2 regions of the Mesorhizobium sp. M7A.F.Ca.CA.002.09.1.1 genome follow, and region 1 is predicted to be linked to the other one. Evidence: riboswitches for the same ligand, from Rfam matches in the RefSeq annotation. Region 1 holds a riboswitch; the other holds the start of a gene.
What was found. Region 1 has a riboswitch for cobalamin ahead of EN994_RS15380 (aromatic ring-hydroxylating dioxygenase subunit alpha). Riboswitches for the same ligand answer to the same signal wherever they lie in the genome.
Positions count from the first base shown of each region.

Region 2: linked by a shared signal. The riboswitch ahead of EN994_RS14725 (DUF1636 family protein) and the one ahead of EN994_RS15380 (aromatic ring-hydroxylating dioxygenase subunit alpha) in region 1 are both predicted to bind cobalamin.

Region 1 is NZ_RZRR01000309.1:2,051-5,450, reverse strand. Features, by position in the region: gene EN994_RS15380 (aromatic ring-hydroxylating dioxygenase subunit alpha) at 7-1,254, opposite strand; cobalamin riboswitch at 1,369-1,571, opposite strand; gene EN994_RS15375 (DUF680 domain-containing protein) at 2,083-2,280, shown strand; gene EN994_RS15370 (DUF680 domain-containing protein) at 2,360-2,560, shown strand; gene EN994_RS15365 (DUF680 domain-containing protein) at 2,630-2,875, shown strand; gene ugpC (sn-glycerol-3-phosphate ABC transporter ATP-binding protein UgpC) at 2,955-3,400, opposite strand, start outside.
Region 2 is NZ_RZRR01000291.1:2,070-5,469, reverse strand. Features, by position in the region: gene EN994_RS14730 (winged helix-turn-helix domain-containing protein) at 286-1,485, shown strand; cobalamin riboswitch at 1,516-1,720, shown strand; gene EN994_RS14725 (DUF1636 family protein) at 1,759-2,187, shown strand; gene cobW (cobalamin biosynthesis protein CobW) at 2,190-3,227, shown strand; partial or broken gene cobN (cobaltochelatase subunit CobN) at 3,246-3,400, shown strand, end outside.

The DNA of each region.
Region 1 (3,400 bases):
CCTGGGCTAGGCGACGCTGCGCAGGGCCGGCCGGCCGCCTTCGGCAAGGCGCGGCCCGATGAACGACGCGTACCACTCGACGAACTGGATCACGCCGCCCTCATGCAGCTCCGAATAGGGGCCTGGTTCATAGGCCGGCGACAGGATGCCGAAGGCGTTTTCCTCGACGATGCGGCGGTCCTGGTCGTTGGTCTCGGTCCAGACATGGGTGAGCTCAGCGAGGTCGTAGTCGACGCCTTCGACCGCATCCTTGTGGACGAGCCATTTCGTTGTCACTGCGGTTTCCGTGGCACTGATCGGCAGCACGCGGAAGGTAACGGCGTGGTCGCCGAGGATATGGTTCCAGGTCGTCGGATAGTGATAGAGCAGCAAGGAGCCGATGCGGTCGGTTGAAACGCTGTCGGACAGGTTCTTCTGGACCGCCCGTTTTCCCGTCATGGTGTAGCTGACGGCATCGCGCAGCAGCGGCGCGCGGGTGGCGCGGTACTGCCCTGCCGGATCGATGCGGAATTTGCTCGGCAAGCCTGATGCCTCGCATCTGGCCCAGTGTGCGACCATTTCAGGGTCGCTGTCGGCGCCATGGACGCCGGTTATGGTTGGAGCCTCGGGGAAGGTCTTGCACAACTCGGGATGATTGGCGGCGCAGTGGTAGCACTCGCGGTTGTTTTCCCAGACCAGCTTCCAGTTGCCCTTCTCGACGATCGTGCTCTCGAAGGCGATCTTTGCTTCACGCAGCCGGTGCGGCAAAAGATAGGGTTCGATCATCGCCCGCATCGGCGCGAAATCTGCCGGTTCCTTGGCCAGGCAGATGAAGATGTAGCCGCCGACGCTCTCGCAGGCGACCGGCTTCAGGCCGAAATCACTCTTGTCGAAACCGTCGGCCATCTGGCGGGCAAACAGCAGGCGGCCGTCCAGCTCGTAGGTCCACTGATGATACGGGCAGACGAGCTTTGCCGCGGTACCCTTCTCCGTGTTGCACACGCGGCTGCCGCGATGGCGGCAGGAATTGTGGAAGGCGTTGATCTTGCCGTGCTGGTCGCGGACAAGGACGACCGGATAATCGCCGACCTGCACGGTGATGTAGCTGCCCGGCTTCGGCAGTTCGCAATCATGGCCGATGAACAGCCAGTCGCGATACCAGATCAGCTCCATGTCGAGCTTGAAGTAGTCCGGATCGGTGTAGAAGGGCTGCTCCAGCGAAAAGCCTTGCCGGCGCCCCTTCAGGAGCCTCAGCATGTCGTTGCGGATATCCATGTCCTGTCCTCGTTCCTAAGGACTGAACTGGTGGTGACGGAGGAAGGATTGAAGCGCAGGCCGGCTGTGTGCCGGACATGCGCTATCCACCTCTTGACCGCCCACCGCGATCAGTCGAGTCTAAAAATCTCGGGCTGGTTTCCGGGCTCTGGAGTTGTCCTTGCGGACCATCGCGACACCTTCCCAGGCGGTTGCCCAGTGGTCTCCCGTTGCGACTTGAACTCCACCACCGTTGCGGGGGCAGCGCCGGATTCTGACCGGCTTCCCAATTCTCCGCCTCGTCGTCACGAAGCGGCACCTGAGATGGTATGATCTAACCACGATCGCGGGCGCGCCGTCGGCATGAAAACGACATCGTATCCATGCGGCGCGACACGGCATGCGAAACGCTACTGCAGCTCGTCGCGGGCCGAGATCCCACCTCCCGGGCGGCCATTTGCCGGCTGCGATCTTCCCGAATCCGACCCTTCGCGGGGGGTCAAAAAAGGTTAATGGTTTCGAAAAATGACTATTAGTTCGCCCTAAAATCGAACCGAACGGTTCGTTTCTGTTGACGGTGCGTGCAGGACGGTGTGAACGCTGGGCCTCTGAAACAGTCAGTGATCCATCAGGTGGCTACACCTAACACACTGATATGAAGAAGAAAAATGCATCCCTAGATTCCGTTGGCACAATTTCAAGGTGTGGATTCATGGTCCACACGGAACAACTTCGTGATTGGAAAAGACGACCTTGCCCTCCCACATCGGGGCTGTCCGAACGACGCGATTTCATTTCCAAGACACGCCGCTAGACGGACGGAAAAAAGACGATACTGGAGTACCAAAAATGAAAAAGATCATTCTCACTGCCGCAGCCCTTCTGGCCATTTCCGGCAGCGCCTTCGCTGGTAGCGACCACTACGGTTCCAACGCCGCGGCAGCCACTGCTGTCGACAGCTCGTACACCGCTTCGACCAAGAAGTCGGAACCGGCTGCTCAGGCGCCTGCCCAGGGTGCTGACCGCAACCTCTTCGGCAACAACTAACAGCCGATTCCCAGTTTCCCGGTCGACGGCGGGCTCGCCCGCCGCCCTGGCGAAATTCAGACATTCAGGAGTATTCAAGATGAACAAGATCCTCATTGCTGCCGCCGCCGTTCTGGCCATCACCGGCAGCGCTTTCGCGGGCAGCGACAACTACGGTTCGAACGGCCCCAACCAGCCTGCCGCCGCTGTGGACCAGTCGTACACGGCTTCCACCAAAACCTCGGAACCGGCTGCCCAGACGCCCGCTCAGGGCAGCGACCGTAACCTCTTCGGTCGCTAACAACCAATTTCGCAACCGACGGCAGCTGTGTCTGCCGTCCTGGCGAAATCCAGAATTCAGGAGACTAAAATGAACAAGATCCTTATTGCTGCCGCCGCCGTTCTGGCCATCACCGGCAGTGCCTTCGCCGGCAGCGACAATTTTGGCTCCAATGGTGCCAATCAGCCTGCCGCCACGACTTCGGTCGACAGCACGCGCACCTCTTCGGTACGCAACACCGGTTCGCCGGTCTACAAGCTGCTGAACTCGTCGGGTGACACCACCCAGAAGTCTGCTCCGCAAGGTGCCGACCGCAACCTCTTCGGCAACAACTAACAACCGAAGTCGATCTCCAAGTCAAAGAGCGGCGGGCCCGGCCCGCCGCTCTTTTTTGTGCCTGACACGGTAATTGCGGTTAAGCCGCCTTTGCTTCCACTTCATGCAACGCGAAAGAACGTCCATCCGCGTCGAAGATATGCAGGTCCTCGCCATTGGCGCTCAGCCGCAATGTCGAGCCGCGCTTGACCTCGACATTGCCGGGCAGCTTGGTCACCAGCGGCAGATCGGCGCGGCCGATGTCGACATAGACAAGCTGCACCTCGCCGAGTTGCTCGACATAGTCGACCGTCCCCTCGAACAGATAGTCCGCGCCGCTGGCGATGATCAGGTCCTCCGGCCGCACGCCAAAGCTCACCGCAGCGCCCTTTGCCGAAGCCGGCGTCGCAATCGGCACGGTCGCCTTGCGTCCGCCGACATGGCTGACGACGGTCGGGTTTCCGGTCTTTTCGATGGTCGCCGGCAGGATGTTCATGGCCGGCGAGCCGATGAACTGGGCAACGAACAGATTGCCGGGCTTCTTGT
Region 2 (3,400 bases), on a different contig from region 1:
CCCTAATGCGGAAGCGTGACAGTTTAACCGCTGAACCGTTTTAAGGGCCTATGCTGCAACGCGGCGAGGGTTAGCGCAGCACTTCCAGCGAAGCAAGTCAAACCTTGTTCAAAACATCGACCTGGACGGCATATCGCGGCAAACTGGTCCGATCCGCTCCTGTTTGATTTCCTTCGCTTTTTACTCCACTTTTCTCTCCTGACATGAATGCTGCCAAAACCCTGCTAGCATGGGTTGGAATCAGCCATTCGACCCTCGGTCAAAACACGTCAAAGTGATACCTGCATGAAGGAAAAGATCTCGCTCCCGATGGCCCGGCGCATCGCCCTTGCCGCCCAAGGGTTCCTCGATCCTCGCCCGACCGGCACGCCCGACCGCCGGCATTTTGCCCGCACGCTCTCCCGCACCGGCCTGTTGCAGATCGATTCCGTCAGCGCGGTGGTGCGCGCTCATTATATGCCGCTCTATTCGCGCCTTGGCCCCTACCCGTTCTCGCTGCTCGACAACGCGGCCGTGACGCGTAAGCGCACGGTTTTCGAATACTGGGCGCACGAGGCGTCCTTCCTGCCGGTCGAGACATACCCGCTGATGCGCTGGCGCATGCAGCGCGCCGAGCGGGGCGAGGAAATGTATCTGGGTCTCGCCAAATGGGGCCGCGAGCACGCCGCCTACATCGAAGAGATCTACCGCGAGGTCGCCGAGCGCGGCCCGATCGCCGCTTCCGCGCTGGAGGGCCAGAAAGGTTCGGGCGGCTGGTGGGGCTGGAGCGATGCCAAACACGCCTTCGAATGGCTGTTCTGGGCCGGCCGCATCACCACGGCGCACCGCCGCGGTTTCGAGCGCTTCTATGACCTGCCCGAGCGCGTGCTGCCGCAGGCGATCCTCGATCTGCCGGTGCCGACGCCTGAGGACGCGCACCGCGAATTGCTGCGCATTTCCGCCCGCGCCCACGGCGTGGCGACTTCAAGCGATTTGCGCGACTATTTCCGCCTGTCGCCGGCCGATATGAAAGGCCGGTTGGAGGAACTGGTTGAAACGGGCGAGTTGCTGCCGGTGCGTGTCGAAGGCTGGGACAAGCCGGCCTATCTTCACCGGGACGCCCGTCTGCCGCGCAAAGTCGAGGCCCGCGCCTTGCTGGCACCCTTCGATCCGGTCGTCTTCGAGCGCTCGCGCACCGAGCGGCTGTTCGATTTCCACTACCGCATCGAGATCTACACACCTGCCGACAAGCGGCAGTATGGCTATTATGTCCTGCCGTTCCTGCTCGGCGACAGGATCGTGGCACGCGTCGACCTCAAGGCCGATCGCCCGGCCAGCATACTGCGGGTCCATGCGGCCTATGCCGAGCCCGGTGCGCCGCCTGAAACCGCTGCGGAGCTGTTCGAGGAATTGAAGCAGATGCAAGGTTGGCTCGGGCTCGAACGCATCGAAGTGACGCCTGCCGGCGATTTGGGCGCGGCGCTGGCCGACATAGCCGTGTCGTAAGCTCGCGTTGACACCGCCGCCCGCAAAAGCCTAAATCCGGTTCCAGATGGTCCCTTGCCCGCAACGGCAAGGGCTAAGAGGGAATGCGGTGCGGGGCAAAATCCCAAATCCGCGGCTGTCCCCGCAACTGTAAGCGAAGAGCCAAGGCCGAAAACCACTGGGAATTCCCGGGAAGGCGGCTACCCAAGGCGATGACTCGCGAGCCAGGAGACCTGCCGTCTGCGACTGTAGAATCCGATCGCCCGGCGGGTTTCCGGGCAAGGAGCCCGATCTTTGGACCACGACAGCAGTTTTTCGGCTGGCACAGCGGATATTTCGTCCGGCCATGATGATGCCTTGGCCGGCGTCACCATCATCGTCTGCGGCTCCTGCCGCAATGAGACCGGCTCCGACGCTCATCCCCGCGCCGGCGAGTTGCTGACGGACGACACGCGCCGCGCCGCCGCTGGCGACGATATCCGCATCCGCAGCGTCGAATGCCTTGGCAATTGCAAGCGGCGCCTCAGCGCCGCGATCCTGCGCGACGGTTGCTGGAGCTATGTCTTCGGCGACCTGACCGCGACCAGCGGCGCCGACCTCGTGACAGGCGCAAAGCTCTTCGCCACCTCGAAAGATGGCCTGATCCCGTGGCGTGGCCGCCCCGATAGCCTCAAGCGCGGCCTCGTGGCCCGCATTCCACCCATCGACATGCTGAAGGATTGACCATGACCACTTCCGTATCCCGCGTTCCCTGCACCGTCGTCACTGGCTTCCTCGGCGCCGGCAAGACGACGCTGGTCCGCCATCTCCTGGAAAACGCCGGCGGCAAGCGCATCGCCATCATCGTCAACGAATTCGGCGACATCGGCATCGATGGCGAGATCCTCAAGGGATGCGGTATCGACACCTGCCCCGAGGAAAACATCGTCGAACTGGCCAATGGCTGTATCTGCTGCACTGTCGCCGACGACTTCGTCCCGGCGCTCGACCAAATCCTGTCGCTGACGCCGAGGGTCGACCATATCCTGATCGAAACCTCGGGCCTGGCACTGCCCAAGCCGCTGGTCCAGGCCTTTCAGTGGCCCAGCGTGAAAAGCCGGGTGACCGTCGATGGCGTCATCGCCGTGGTCGACGGACCGGCATTGGCCGAAGGCCGCGTCGCCAACGACATGGAGGCCCTCCAGGCGCAGCGCGCCGGGGACGAGACGCTCGACCACGACGATCCGGTGGAAGAAGTGTTCGAGGACCAGATCGCCTGCGCCGACCTGATCATCCTGTCGAAGAGCGACCTGATGGACGCCGCCGGCACCGCCCGCGCCAATGCCATCGTTGGCGAACACTCCGCCCGCGCAGTGAAGATCGTGCCGACCTCGCATGGCAAGGTCGATCCCTCCGTGCTGCTCGGGCTCGGTCTGGCCGTCGAGGACGACATCGAAAACCGCAAGTCCCATCATGACGGCGCATTCGACCACGAGCATGACGACTTCGACACGTTCATCGTCGACATTGCCTCGATCGCCAATCCGGACGAGCTGGCAAAGCGCGTCGCCACCGTCGCCGAAGAAGAGAACGTGCTGCGCGTAAAAGGCTTCGTCGAGGTCGGCGGCAAGCCGATGCGGCTCTTGCTGCAGGCCGTCGGGCCGCGCGTCAATCATTACTATGACCGCGCCTGGACCGCTGAGGATGACCGCCGCTCGCGCCTCGTCGTCATCGGCCTGAAAGGGCTGAACCGCCCGGCGATCGAGCGTATACTCGCCGGCTGATTTCGGACACGGATTGCGATGCACATCCTAACCACGACATCCGCCTCGCTCGACGACCTCGCCGAGCCGGTCGATCTGCGGCAGACGCCGGCGGATATCGTGGCCCTGTCCTTCACCGACAGCGACCTCGCCGGACTGGCGGCGGCGTGGAGGACCGATGCCGACCGCCTGCC